3 regions of the Buttiauxella agrestis genome follow, and region 3 is predicted to be linked to each of the others. Evidence: riboswitches for the same ligand, from Rfam matches in the RefSeq annotation. Region 3 holds a riboswitch; each other region holds the start of a gene.
The links. A riboswitch is a leader RNA that binds a small molecule or an ion and turns the genes downstream of it on or off. The one in region 3 is predicted to bind thiamine pyrophosphate.
Positions count from the first base shown of each region.

Region 1: it holds a riboswitch for thiamine pyrophosphate, as region 3 does, so the genes downstream of both, thiC (phosphomethylpyrimidine synthase ThiC) here and thiB (thiamine ABC transporter substrate binding subunit) in region 3, are expected to answer to the same signal.
Region 2: it holds a riboswitch for thiamine pyrophosphate, as region 3 does, so the genes downstream of both, thiM (hydroxyethylthiazole kinase) here and thiB (thiamine ABC transporter substrate binding subunit) in region 3, are expected to answer to the same signal.

Region 1 covers NZ_UIGI01000001.1:4,678,041-4,683,016, reverse strand. Annotated here, with positions in the region: gene thiE (thiamine phosphate synthase) at 1-631, opposite strand, end outside; gene thiF (thiazole biosynthesis adenylyltransferase ThiF) at 1-3, opposite strand, end outside; gene thiC (phosphomethylpyrimidine synthase ThiC) at 631-2,532, opposite strand; TPP riboswitch at 2,621-2,739, opposite strand; gene rsd (sigma D regulator) at 2,791-3,294, opposite strand; gene nudC (NAD(+) diphosphatase) at 3,389-4,162, shown strand; gene hemE (uroporphyrinogen decarboxylase) at 4,197-4,976, shown strand, end outside.
Region 2 covers NZ_UIGI01000001.1:1,596,700-1,601,675, reverse strand. Annotated here, with positions in the region: gene DY231_RS07595 (GntR family transcriptional regulator) at 1-239, opposite strand, end outside; gene thiD (bifunctional hydroxymethylpyrimidine kinase/phosphomethylpyrimidine kinase) at 310-1,119, opposite strand; gene thiM (hydroxyethylthiazole kinase) at 1,116-1,904, opposite strand; TPP riboswitch at 1,941-2,037, opposite strand; gene DY231_RS07580 (GNAT family N-acetyltransferase) at 2,108-2,659, opposite strand; gene DY231_RS07575 (sensor domain-containing phosphodiesterase) at 3,071-4,976, shown strand, end outside.
Region 3 covers NZ_UIGI01000001.1:747,700-752,675, forward strand. Annotated here, with positions in the region: gene thiP (thiamine/thiamine pyrophosphate ABC transporter permease ThiP) at 1-526, opposite strand, end outside; gene thiB (thiamine ABC transporter substrate binding subunit) at 502-1,485, opposite strand; TPP riboswitch at 1,523-1,622, opposite strand; gene sgrR (HTH-type transcriptional regulator SgrR) at 1,659-3,317, opposite strand; gene sgrT (glucose uptake inhibitor SgrT) at 3,406-3,567, shown strand; gene DY231_RS03680 (sugar efflux transporter) at 3,709-4,887, shown strand; gene hemW (radical SAM family heme chaperone HemW) at 4,931-4,976, opposite strand, start outside.

The DNA.
Region 1 (4,976 bases), 3.9 Mb from region 3:
CATCGCCAGCCCCCACTCGTTCCAGCAACTGTGCGGTAGCCGCTCGCCAGTCAGCAGCCTGAGTTATTGCGCTAACCACCGCGACACTGCCCACACCTGTTTTTAGCACGGAGTGAACGCGCTCAATGCTTATCCCGCCAATCGCGACAGTCGGGTAATCGCCCAACGTTTTGATATGTGCAGCTAGCTGCGCCAGCCCTTGTGGGGCGGACGGCATCTGTTTGGTGTTGGTCGGGAAAACATGCCCCAATGCGATGTAAGAAGGGCGCGCCAACAGGGCGCGATCCATTTCCATATTGTCGTGTGTCGAAAGCCCGAGGCGTAAACCCGCGTCGCGAATAGCATCCAGATTAGCCACATCCATATCTTCCTGGCCGAGATGCACGCCGTAAGCGCGATGTTTTATTGCCAGCCGCCAGTAATCGTTAATAAACAGGCGCGCTTTGTATCGCTGGCTTAAATTGATGGCCGCAACAATATCGGCCTCAACGTCATCGTCGTGTTTGTCTTTGATGCGCAATTGAATGGTGCGCACGCCTGCTCCCAACAGTCGTTCAATCCATTTAACGCTATCAACTACCGGATATAAACCCAGCCGCTGCGGCACAGCGGGAAATGCAGGTTTGTTCATCACACTTCCTCCTGACGCAGATAAATTTCGCCACCTTTTGCCCGGAAGGTTTGCGACATATCTTCCAGTCCGACTTCTATGGCTTGTTTAGCAGCGAAATCGCGAACCTCCTGGGAGATTTTCATTGAGCAGAATTTTGGCCCGCACATGGAACAGAAGTGCGCGACTTTGCCGGACTCCTGCGGCAGCGTTTCATCGTGATACGCGCGGGCAGTGAACGGGTCGAGTGCGAGGTTAAACTGATCTTCCCAGCGGAATTCAAAGCGGGCTTTCGACATGGCGTTATCGCGTATCTGCGCACCAGGGTGGCCTTTTGCGAGGTCTGCGGCATGGGCCGCAATTTTGTAGGTAATCAGCCCCTGTTTAACATCTTCTTTGTTCGGCAGGCCGAGATGCTCTTTTGGCGTGACGTAACACAGCATCGCGCAGCCAAACCAGCCAATCATGGCCGCACCAATACCCGAGGTGAAATGGTCGTAACCCGGTGCAATATCGGTGGTCAGCGGGCCGAGCGTGTAGAACGGCGCTTCGTGGCAATGCTCCAGTTCTTCGGTCATGTTGCGGCGAATCATCTGCATTGGCACATGCCCCGGACCTTCAATCATCACCTGCACATCGTACTCCCAGGCGATTTTGGTTAACTCGCCAAGCGTATGCAGCTCAGCGAATTGTGCTTCATCGTTGGCATCCTGAATGGAGCCGGGGCGCAGGCCATCGCCTAAAGAGAGTGAAACGTCGTAAGCCGCGCAGATTTCGCAGATTTCGCGGTAGTGCTCATACAGGAAGTTTTCCTGATGATGCGACAGGCACCATTTCGCCATAATCGATCCACCGCGCGAAACAATCCCGGTGAGGCGTTTAGCGGTCATCGGCACATAACGCAGCAGTACTCCGGCGTGAATCGTGAAATAGTCCACGCCTTGCTCGGCCTGTTCCAACAGCGTGTCGCGGAACATTTCCCAGGTCAGGTCTTCGGCGATGCCATCCACTTTCTCCAGCGCCTGGTAAATTGGCACGGTGCCGATGGGGACCGGGCTGTTACGCAAAATCCATTCACGGGTTTCGTGGATATAGCGGCCCGTAGACAGATCCATCACGGTATCTGCGCCCCAGCGCGTTGACCACACCAGCTTCTCCACTTCTTCTTCGATTGAAGATGTGACCGCCGAGTTGCCAATATTGGCGTTCACTTTCACCAGGAAATTACGCCCGATAATCATCGGCTCGGATTCGGGGTGGTTGATATTGGCGGGGATAATTGCCCGTCCAGCCGCCACTTCGTCGCGCACAAATTCCGGCGTGATATTTTCTGGCAGACGAGCGCCAAAACCCTGGCCTGGATGCTGGTGGCGTAACACTTCATCGCGAATACGCTCGCGGCCCATATTTTCACGAATGGCGATGAACTCCATTTCCGGAGTCACTCTTCCCTGGCGTGCATAGTGCAGTTGCGTGACGGTTTTCCCGGCTTTAGCCCGCTTAGGCGTGAGCTGTGTTTCGAAACGCAATTCATCCAGACCGTCATCGGCCAGGCGCTCTTTGGTGTAGGCAGAGCTGCGGTCGGTCAGGATTTCGCAATCATTACGTTCGGCAATCCAGTTTTCACGTAGTGGCGAAAGGCCGCGCAGGACATCGATGCTGATAGCCGGGTCGCCATACGCGCCAGAAGTGTCATAAACCGGAATGGCATCGTTAGGGGTGAACTGCGGGTTTTCTTTGCTACCGCCAGTGGCAGTCGGGCTAAGTTGGATTTCACGCATCGGCACGCGAATATCATCACGCGAGCCGGTGAGGTAAATGCGCTGAGAGTTAGGGAAAGCAGTGCCTTCGAGGGTATTGATAAAGTGTTGGGCAGCAGCACGCTGTTCGCGACGGTTTGGTTTTTTTTCAGTAGTAGACATAGCTCATTCCAGTAATTATCAGGAAGTGGCTTGTCAGAACAACGGAGGAGTAATGAATGTGGGGCGCCCGCGCACGGGTGAACCCAAAAGCAGAATTACTCTTGTTCCCTTCGCAGGTATTAACCTGATCAGGTTCCGCGGATCCCGAATTAACGGTCTCAGCCGGTGCTTAACTAAGTTAAACACTCGGCACTCCGACAAGAAGAAACCCGTATTGCTACGGGTCAATATGTAAATTACGCGTTAACAGAGCAGAACTCAAGCCGGACGTGCAAGGCTACCGGTCTCGTTCGCACTGTCATTTAGATCGTGGTCGTACGCCAACTGAATCAGTTTATCTTCCAGCGAAAAGCGTGATTCTAATGCTTCACCAATGCCGGAAAGTGCTTTCTGGAACTCAATATAGTTATCATGATCGATTGCGCTTTCGAGATGCGAATCGTAGAAATCCATGATTTGCTGGGTGTTGGCTTCAAGCTGTGGGTAAAGATGAGTGGCGGCTAAAAGTGGGCTGCTACCTTCCATTTCACTGATAATGCGTTCATAAATATTAAAATGGCCGGAAGAAAGATAATCCACGAGGTTATGGCAAAAATTATCCAGAGCCTTTTCATTGAGCGCGGTATGGGATTCCTTGTTAGGCTTGATCCCAACCATATTGTAATAAGCTACCAACAGATGTTTGCGGGCATGAAGCCATTGGTCGATTAACTCATTACTACCACCAACGCGCTCAGTCAGGTTTTCTAACTGGTTAAGCATGATTGACTCCGTGAGTAGAGATGTGACGCAAACGTACCCAAAAGTGTTACGACTATTTGTTTATACCAGCGAACTCGGGGATGTGCACCAGGTTATGGAACGCGTAATTCAAAAGTTAGATCAGGGCTGGTTTATCGTCAGTCATGAACAAAAACTGTGGCTGCCTAAAGGTGAGCTACCTCACGGAGCGGCAGAGGAATTTCAATTAGATGGCGCGGTGGGGATACCCATCGGCGAATGGGAAAATGAGCCTGTCTGGCTGGTGCGAGAAAATCGCAAGGCGGATATGGGGTCTGTGCGCCAGGTGATTGACCAGGATGTGGGGTTGTTCCAACTGGCGGGCCGTGGCGTGCAACTGGCGGAGTTTTACCGTTCGCACAAATTCTGCGGTTATTGCGGCCACGAGATGCACGTTAGTAAGACAGAATGGGCGATGCTGTGCTCCCATTGTCGGGAACGCTACTACCCGCAAATCTCACCGTGCATCATTGTGGCGATTCGCCGCGACGATCATATTCTGCTCGCCCAACACACACGCCATCGCAACGGGATTTACACCGTGCTGGCTGGGTTCGTCGAAGTCGGGGAAACCCTCGAGCAAGCTGTGGCCCGTGAAGTGATGGAAGAAAGCAGCATCCGCGTGAAAAACTTACGTTACGTCACCTCGCAACCCTGGCCGTTCCCGCAATCGTTGATGACTGCGTTTATGGCGGATTATCACAGTGGCGAGATTAAAATTGACCCGAAAGAGTTAATTGACGCGGGCTGGTATCGATATGATCAGCTCCCGCTGTTGCCGCCGCCAGGTACGGTGGCGCGTCGTTTGATTGAAGATACCGTCGCCCTGTGTCGCGCGGACTATGAGTGATAAACTTGAGCGATACAGCCAAAGGAAATTCAAAATGACTGAACTGAAGAACGACCGTTACCTGCGGGCGCTGCAACGCCAACCTGTAGATACCACGCCAGTATGGATGATGAGGCAGGCAGGTCGTTACTTGCCAGAATACAAAGCCACGCGCGCTGTCGCAGGCGATTTTATGTCGCTGTGCAAAAATGCGGAGCTGGCTTGTGAAGTGACATTGCAGCCGCTGCGTCGCTACCCGCTGGATGCGGCGATCCTCTTCTCCGATATTCTCACCGTTCCCGACGCGATGGGGCTAGGTCTCTATTTTGAAGCCGGTGAAGGCCCACGTTTTCGTTCGCCTGTGACCAGCCGTGCCGATGTCGAAAAACTGCCCATTCCTGATCCAGAAGATGAACTGGGTTATGTGATGAACGCGGTGCGTACTATTCGCCGTGAGCTAAAAGGCGAAGTGCCGCTGATTGGTTTCACCGGCAGCCCATGGACGCTGGCGACTTATATGGTTGAAGGCGGCAGCAGCAAAGCGTTTACCGTTATCAAAAAAATGATGTATGCCGATCCGCAAGCGCTGCATCTTCTGCTCGATAAGCTGGCGCAAAGCGTCACGCTGTACCTGAATGCGCAAATCAAAGCCGGTGCGCAATCGGTGATGATTTTCGATACCTGGGGTGGCGTGCTGACCGGGCGTGATTATCAGCAGTTCTCGCTCTATTACATGCACAAAATCATTGATGGCTTGCTGCGTGAAAACGAAGGTCGTCGCGTGCCGGTGACGATGTTCACCAAAGGCGGCGGTCAGTGGCTGGAAGCGATGGCC
Region 2 (4,976 bases), 850 kb from region 3:
GAACGCGTCACCACCCCTTCATCTTCCAGCGTCTGCATCGCTTTGCGCACCGTTATGCGCGAAACGCCGGTCAACTGACTGAGATCTCGCTCCCCCGGCAGAATATTCCCTTGCGGCAAAACACCGCTGCGTACGGCCGATTTCACCGTTTCGGCGAATTTCAAATACAGCGGCGTGTTGTCGGCCTGCGAAAACCGCTGGACGAGTTGTTCAATGAGCTGAAGGTGAACCTGTTCCATGTCGCGCAAATGTCCGGAAGATAAGGTGAAACCAGTATAACTCAATGGTCTTATACAGGTATTACCTCGATTACCACCATTGGTGAAAATGATGCACCGGTCCAGTTCCGTTGCCCACTTCCAGCGAATCTGCCTGCTCTAACGCCTGAGATAGCCACGCTTTAGCCGCCGAAATCGTCTTCGGCCAGTCCAGATAGCGCGGATAAAGTGCGGCAAGGGCCGCAGAAAGCGTACATCCCGTACCGTGAGTGTGGCGAGTCTGGACGCGCGGAGCGGTAAAACGCTGCCCACCGTCACGGGTAAATAACCAGTCCGGGCTTTCGGCGTTATCAAGATGGCCGCCTTTCATCAACACCGCTTTGCAACCCATCCCCAGCAGCGCATCACCCTGCTCCTTCATTTCTCGCTCATTTTGGGCATGAGGCGCATCCAGCAGCGCGGCGGCTTCAGGCAGATTCGGTGTGATCAGCGCCACTTGCGGCAACAGCCGACGACACAGGCTATCGACCGCAGAGGGCGCAAGCAAGGGATCACCACTTTTCGCCAGCATGACCGTATCGAGTATCACGTTTTGCGCATGGTAAAAAGCCAACCGTTCAGCCACCGCTTCGACGATATCAGTTTCAGCCAGCATGCCAATTTTAATGGTATCGATACGCACATCACTGAGCACTGAATCAAGCTGGGCGGCGACAAACGCCGGTTCAATGCGATAAACAGACTGCACGCCGCGCGTGTTTTGCGCCACCAGCGCGGTGATCACGCTGGTGCCATACGCACCCAGTGCCGAGAATGTTTTCAGGTCAGCCTGAATGCCCGCGCCCCCGCTCGGGTCAGTGCCAGCAATAGTCAATGCGTTAATACGTTTTTGCCCTTTCATGCCAGAGCCTCCGCATTGAGCCCGTAAAGTGCGTCAAGAAACGCCGGGACAAAACTGCCAGGACCGCGACTCACGGCAATCGCCTGTTCACCGGCGAATTTCATAAACTGGCAGGCGGCAGCGACGTTATCCAGCCTTGACCCTGGCAGCGAACAGCAAGCGGCAACCACGGCGGAAAGCGCGCAACCGGTGCCGACCACGCGCGTCATCAACACGCCGCCGCCCGCAACGCTCCAGGCGTTTTCGCCATCGGTGACGTAATCTTCCTCGCCGGTGACTGCCACCACCGCGCCAGTAAGCTGTGCCAGTTTAAGGGCGGCGGGTAATGCAGAAAGTGCATCGTCAGCGCTATCTACGCCACGGCCTGCGGAATGCTCCCCCGCTAATGCTAAGATTTCTGAAGCATTACCGCGGATTGCGGCAGGTTTTAGCGCGAGAACTTCGCGTGCAAATCGGGTACGAAACGCCAGAGCGCCGACGGCAACCGGATCGAGTACCCATGGCGTGGATGATTGATTCGCGGCGTGAATGGCGGCCAGCATTGCGCGGCTGCTGTCGGCGGTGAGTGTCCCGATATTAATCAGCAATGCACTGGCAATGGGGGCAAATTGCGCGGCCTCTTCGGGCTCAATGACCATAGCGGGAGCCGCGCCAATGGCGAGCAGCACGTTGGCGGTAAAACTCTGCACCACATCATTGGTCATGCAATGGACTAAAGGGGGAGTGCTGCGTAAGTTATGTAAAACCGAGGCGGCGCAGTGGCCGGGTAGCAGGTCAGGTTGCATCTTGTAAGCTCCTGCCTGGCGTGAAGAAGAGATGACCGGGCAGGCATCTGACTTCCCTACGCTGGCATTATCCAGATCAGGTGGTACGGGTATTTCTCAGCCTTCACAAAGAAGGGCACCCCGAGTCATTGATAAATCATACTTTTGCGTTCACAAGAATAATGCGCGCGACAGTGACTGTAAACCGCCTGTGCTGCCAGAGGTTAAGCCAGCGACGTTAACTTTTTGAATTGCCGCCATTCATCGCGGGTTATTTCCCAAAGCTCCGAATCCATTTCACCACTCACATATTGCGATTTTTCGGTGCAGATAAGCCGCATACCGTGACGGATGGAAAGGTTTTTGGAACGGTCATTGGCGACGGCCTTTGGCGCGCGTAACACGTCTTTCTCGAGTGTTTCAAACCAGAAATCATTCACTCCACCGCAGGCCTCACTCATCAGGCCCTGTCCTTGCCATTCCGGGACTAACCAGAAACCACGGTTGTTATCTGGAGTATCCATCAGACAAATTAGCCCAATTAATTCCTGCGGATTTTCTTTACGCCGAATGGACCAGAACCAGCCCTTTCCTTCTTTTACCGCAGGCAGCGCAACATTATCGACATAATGTTTTGCCGCGCCAGGTGGATAAGGCCATGGAACAGTAGAAACCAGGTAACGCACAATCTCCCAGCGCGGAAATACGTTTTGAATTTGCTCGGCATCTTCCGAACGAAGTGGCCGGAGGATCAATCTCGGTGTGATTATTTCCATACTGTTACCCTTTCTTCACGCTGTATTGTTTAGAGTAATTTATACATAAAATTAATAGCGGGCATCAACAAGTAATTAACATTTTTAGCAGGGTGTAACTTTCATGCGCAACAGTTATAGCTTTGTGAATATAACAGGAGAATGTCATCATCGAATTATATTATTATAATGACAATCACATATTCACAAGCATTAAAAACATTTAACCAATAAAAACAACATTCATAGCAAAGAAACAACAAGTAATCTTCGCGCAGGTCTATATTCCAATTGACTCGCACAAGATTCCATATGAAATTAATACCCACAAAACTGTTGAGCGTTGGTTTATTAAAAACATGATATTCTAAAATATCTTATATTGGGCAGCGCGCGTTTATTAATCAAATTTAGGGTTTTACGCTAAAAAATATGGTTTTATCAGCAAGTATTCAACAGCACATTAAAATATGTGTCACATTTTTCTTTTTATATTCGCTTGCTGCGAAACTGGGTCATCGTGTTGAAATAGTTGGGATACCGCTACGGTTTTATGACCTGACCTTACCCATCGTTACAGCATTGCTGATTTTATACCATCGCAGGGCACTCCCGACGTTAGCCCTGTTTGCCCTTTACAGTTTTTACCACTATCCATTGTTTGATTACCTGAGTATCGCTGCACAGTTGAGCAGTGCTTTAATCTGTGTCACGCTCTATTTTTGTGCAACGGGCAAACGAGGCATGGTCAGTTTTGGGCGCAGTCGCCTCTCTGCGCAACGCATATGTTGGCTCATTTGCCTTAATAGTTTTACATTTACCGTGCTCTACCAGTGGTTACTGCTCAAATTTCGTTTTATCTCAGCTTCTGATGAAAACATATTTAGCGTTATCACGCTGATCAATATTCAATGGATGTTGACGTCCTGTATTACAGGTGTCCCATTTTGCTATTTACTTTTCCGCACCTGCTACAAACCCTCATGGTTTTTAAGCTATTTGCGCCAGTTAAAAGATTTGATTGTTAATGGGCCACATGCAATAAGTCAGCTAGTATGGGCAATGCTTTTAATTGCTATTATGTACTGCATGATTACAACAAGAAATGACATTTTAATATTTACTGATTATTCCATAGTATTACTATTACCCGTAATGCTTTGGGGCTCAATCCGATTGGGCCATGCACTCATAAACCCATTATGGGTTTTCATGCTCATTTTGTTAGGCTATTACACTGATAATTATATATCGATAAAAAATGAATTTACGGTAGAGCACTATATCGGCCATCTGGCGCTTGCATCATCAATGATTGCCATATTTTCTCTGACTATTGTCCTTGTTGGTGTACTGGCAACACGCATTCTTAACTACATCAAACATCTTAAGCGCATCTCGTTATCTGAACCTCATACCGGCCTGCCCAATTTACAAGCGCTTAAAAAAGATCTCATACAGTATCCGAACGCAGGGTTATGTACCGTGCAGTGCCCGGAATTAAACTCTTTAACACAAGCTCATGGTATTGCTTTCCGCTTTGAATTTGTTAAAGCCGTGGTTGCATACTTAACACCGCTGCTTAAGGGGTATGACAATATTTATTACAGTCCTGGATATGGTATTTTCCTGCGTCTGGACAATATGAATGAAAGTCTTATCGACTCTTATTATAAAGCCATGACTTCGTTTCGTTTTTCCTGGGGGGAGATGGAGTTAGGGTTAAACTTTGGCTTATCCTGGATGCGTTACGATAACAACATCCCCAATCTTTCGTATGTTGTCGGGCAACTCAATGCCAGCACTTTCGTTTCGCTGCAAAATGGCAAACCTGAAAACCTGAATATGAATGAAGCTGGCGATAGCGCTGTCAATCCAGCGGTGATACGCCACCTGTTGCAGCAGTCAATAGACCAAAAATCATTTGTATTACTGGCGCAGCCTATCGTCTCCACGAGCAGTTCCGACAGATATCAAGAAATCCTGATACGGATTAACACGGGGAATAATAATTTACTTTTCCCGAATACCTTTTTGCCCTTTGCAGAAGAAGCCGGCCTGCTCGCAGAAGTGGATATGACGGTCATAGAGCAGACGTTTCGTTTTATGCACTCTCTGGGGTCATCCCAACCGGACAGTCGTTTCTCGATAAATCTTACCCCGCAGTCGCTGATAAAATCTGATTTCCTCGACAGGCTTTTCACTTTATTTAACACCTGGTCAATTCGCCCGGAACGTATCATCTTCGAAATTATTGAATCAGATATTATCGATAACTTGAATGCTGCAAATGTATTACGAGAGTTGCGTAACCAGGGTTGTAAGATTGCAATTGATG
Region 3 (4,976 bases):
GCTGTGCGGCGACCTGGCGCTGTTCGCTGGGGATATTTTCCAGCGCCTGAAGCAGCAAACGCGTCGCCATCGGCAGGTTAAAAAAGACGTGAGCTAATAAAATGCCCTTAAGGCCATATGGCGAGAAAACCCATTCAATGCCCAGCCAGGCGCACAATGAGGCCAGCCAACCTTCGCGGCCGTAAACCGTCAGAATCCCGAACACGGCCACTAACACTGGCAAAACCAGCGTCATGGCGCACAGGCGTAACAGCGCGAGCCGCCCCGGAAAACGGCGGCGGTAAAGTGCGCGGGCGAGGAAAATCGCCGGAAATACCGAAAGGGCAGCGGAGAGGAATGCTTGCCAGAACGAGAAACGCAGTACGTGCCACAAATAGCTATCCTGCACCAGAGCACGGATATCGGTTTGCGGCGCGTTAAACCACAGCGCCAGAAAAGCCGCCAGGGCTACGGCTACCACGAGAGTAGCGGCGCATAGCCCTGGAATCAGCCAGCCGGGGATCAGCGGCTGACGGCGCGTTGCCATTCACTAATCCAGCTGGCGCGATGGGAAGAGACGTCTTGCGGGCTAAATTCCAGCGTGGTCTGCGGTTTCACCAGGCCGTTAAAACCTTCTGGCAATTTCACGTCCGTTACCGGGTACATCCAGTTGCCGGTTGGGATGGTGTTCTGGAAACCTGGCGAGGTGATAAATTTCATGAATTTCTCAGCCAGTTCAGGCTGCTTGCTGGAAGCCAGACGGCCAGCGACTTCGACCTGCAAATAATGCCCTTCGCTGAAATTTGCCGCTGCGTAGTTATCTTTTTTCTCTTCGATAATGTGATACGCCGGTGACGTGGTGTAGCTCATCACCAAATCACCTTCGCCTTTCAGGAACAGGCCGTATGCTTCAGACCAGCCTTTGGTGACGGTGACGGTTTTCTTCGCCAGTTTCGCCCAGGCTTCAGGCGTTTTGTCGCCGTAAACTTTTTGCATCCATAACAGCAGGCCTAAACCCGGCGTGCTGGTGCGCGGATCCTGGTAAATCACTTTCCATTTTTGGTCGCTTTCGACCAGTTCTTTCAGGCTTTTTGGCGGGTTTTTCAGTTTGTTTTTATCGTAGACGAAAGCGAAATAGCCGTAGTCGAAAGGCACGAACGTGTCGTTGTTCCAGCCGCCAGGGATTTTCAGTTTGCTGCTATCAACATTGCTGGTGGCAAACAGTTTGGTCTGCGCAGCCGCTTCCAGCAAATTGTTATCCAGGCCCAGCACCACATCAGCCTTGGTGTTTTTCCCTTCCATGCGCAGGCGATTTAGCAAAGAGACGCCGTCTTCCAGTGCGACGAATTTCAGCTCGCAATTGCAGTCAGCTTCAAAGGCTTTTTTCACCGCAGGGCCTGGACCCCAGTCGGCGGCAAAGGAGTCGTAGGTGTAAACAGTCAGCAGGGGTTTGGCAAAAACCGGGGCGGCGATGAGTGCCAGTAACGGCAGGAATTTTTTGAACACTTTGCACCTCTTGGAATTAGGGGTGGCAAAGGATATTTGAGAATAGAGCCTCAAATCCCTTCGCCGGCATTATCCGGATCAGGTTCGACGGGTATTATCTCAGCCAGACTTTCGTCTTAGCACCCCGTTGAGAACGCGAGCATTGTAATGATTCTGTGAATGAATCGAAAGTATTAAGGTTCCGGCGGCGCAAACCAGGCCGATTTAAAGTCAAACCAGCCGAGCGTGTTCATCCTCACGCCGCGCATGCTGCGTTGTCCCTCGATGCGCAGCCAGTGGTGAATTAACGGCAAAATGTCATTATTCTCAACGCGCTTCTGGCACCACTCCGGCAGTGAAAGCTCGCCGTTGTGCCATTTACGGGTATCGGATTCCCAGTCAATCGCAATACATTTTTGAATGAGCGGCACCTCATAGAGATGCGAAAAGAGTGAAAATTCTAGCGGCAGGGTGAAGTTGGCGCTGTTAAGCCAGATATCGCTTTCGGCATCGCCCTGATGCCACTCTTCATAACTGACTTCTTGCACCACCAGTTTTACGCCTACGCGTGCCAGCAATTGTTCCATCACTTTACTGATAACCCGGTGCTCAACGTGGTCGCGATAGAACGTCAGTGTTACGGACTCAAGCCCTGCGGGTTTTTCGACTACCGGCTGCGGTCGGGTATGGTGCCAGCGTGGCAATAAGCCGTATGCCGGGAACCAATACTGCTGGTTTTGTTCGCCCGCGCTATAAAGCAGGTGAATAGGTGCCAGCACATGGCTCAACCAGCGACGCACTTGTTCATGGCTGCCGGATTGCGAGCGTCTATCAAATAAAATGTAGTAACAGCCTTCTTCCAGGCGACTTTCAACCGCTTTCTCGCTGTCAGGCATTCCCGATAATTGCACCGCACAACTGACGTCTTCACCAATTTCCGGCAGCACCCAGAAATTCACTTCGTCTATTAATGCGCGATAGCCAAAGTAATCATCATAGGCCTGGATCTTTAGTTGGTTGGTGTTGTTACGCACGACGGAATAGGGGCCGGAGCCGACTGGCTGGCGGGAAAAGTTGTCCAGCGTTTGCCACTCACGCGGCAGAATCATCGCATTGACACTGCCAAGCAACCACGGCAGCCAGTTATCCGGCTGTGAGAGCGTAATATCCAGTGTCCAGGCGGTTGGGGAGCTAATCTGGGTGATGTGAGAATAGAGCGGTAGCGCATTAATCCGTTGCAAAGAGGTCATGACATCGAGCATATCCAGCTCGCGGCCATGGTGGAAATGAATGCCTGGACGCAAATAAAAACGCCAGTGTAATGGGGATATTTGCTGCCAGTGGTGAGCTATATCCGCTTCCAGTTCCCCATTTTCCTCATTTATGCGGATTAAGCCGCTGAAAATTTGCCGGGCAATATGCGTTTCTGAACGGCGTAAAGCCGAGCCTGGTAACAGGTTTAGCAGCGGACGATAGTAAAGAACGCGCAGAATATGTCGCCCCTGCCGGAAGCTGCGTCCGAGGTGGGAGATCAGCATCTGGCGCACTGCGGCTTTATCCCCAACGATCTGCACCAGTTGATCAATTCTGTCCTGCTCGAGAAGATCCTCTGCCCGCTGTTGCTGGAGTGCGAGGCCCGTGTAGAGAAATTCGAGCTGCGAACGTTTGCCGCGTCCGACTTCCGCTTTCCAGCTCAGCCAGCCCTTTTCCTGCATCGCACTGAGTAGCGTGCGCATATGGCGGCGGGAGCAATTCAGCAGCGAGGCCAGGTCATTCAACGTTGTATCCTGCGGTTTACCTTCGAAATATTGCCACAGGCGGATGAATTGTTGTTGCAGACGACTCGAACTCATAAAAGAGGAACTCCTGTCAGAAACTCATCAATTTAACTTTCCTCATATTACGCCAATAATCATCAACGTTGAAAGCGAGGAGGTACATATGAAACGGTCGCCAGTGGTTAAGTTTTATCAACAGTATTTTACCGCAACCCAAAGTGTTTCTGCTGGATGGCTGGCTCGCCTGACAGCATCGCAACGTCTAAGGATGCTTGAGGACTTAATGCAGTGGGAGGTGACAACTTCCGTGACCGTGAAGTACTGACTCGTTGAGACATGTGTGACTGAGAATTGGTGATGTTCACCTGGCCAGCAGATTGTTACTGCTGGCTTTTTTATACCCGTCATTAAGGTATAGTTTACGTTTTGCACACCCAGTGAGCGCTCGAACAAAAGGAATTTCTGCATGATTTGGTTTCTGACCAAAGGACGCCGCCTCAATCCGGTTTATGCCGCATTTATGATTGTGGCTTTCATGATGGGGATTGCGGGAGCACTCCAGGCGCCCACTCTTAGCCTGTTTTTAAGTCGCGAAGTCGAGGTGCGCCCATTCTGGGTCGGCCTGTTTTATACCGTCAATGCGATAGCCGGGATACTCGTCAGCCTGGCGCTGGCGAAGCGTTCAGATAACCAGGGCGATCGTCGCAAACTGATTATGGTTTGTTGCGTGATGGCCGTAGCAAACTGTGTGCTTTTTGCTTTTAACCGTCATTACCTGACGTTAATCACCGTTGGCGTCATGTTCGCGTCGATTGCCAACACCGCGATGCCGCAAATATTTGCCCTTGCTCGTGAATATGCCGATAACTCAGCACGTGAAGTGGTGATGTTCAGCTCGATAATGCGTGCGCAGCTCTCGCTCGCCTGGGTTATTGGCCCGCCGCTGTCGTTTATGCTCGCGTTAAATTACGGCTTTACCACTATGTTTCTTATCGCTGCGGGAATTTTTGTTATCTCGCTGGCGCTAATTTTCTTCGCACTTCCTTCGGTCGCAAGGATTGAGCAACCGGCAGATGTGGCGCTTACCCAGGTCAGCGGCTGGAAAGACAAAAACGTCCGTCTGTTGTTTATCGCTTCGATGCTGATGTGGACCTGCAACACCATGTATATCATCGACATGCCGTTGTGGGTCAGCAGTGATTTAGGGCTGCCCGAATCGTTGGCTGGGCTTTTGATGGGCACCGCCGCAGGGCTGGAAATCCCGGCGATGATCCTGGCGGGTTATTACGTGAAGCGCTTCGGTAAACGTCGCATGATGGTGATTGCTGTCTCGGCTGGCGTGCTGTTTTACGTCGGGCTGATTCTGTTCCATAGCCGTACTGCTTTGCTGCTGCTTCAGCTATTTAACGCGGTGTTTATCGGGATTGTCGCGGGTATCGGAATGCTGTGGTTCCAGGATTTAATGCCTGGCAGACCGGGTTCGGCGACCACGCTTTTCACCAACAGTATTTCGACGGGCGTGATTCTGGCAGGGGTTTTACAAGGCGCGCTGGCGGAAAGTTTTGGGCACTATTCGGTATATTGGTTAATTGCCGGGCTGTCGGTGTTCGCGTTGATTCTGACCAGTCGGGTGAAGAACATTTAAGCTGAAATAATGGCGGATAATCGTAGAATCATCCGCCAGATAATCATTCGGCCAGAAAAATCTCTAACAGCGAATTCAAAAACAGCTTA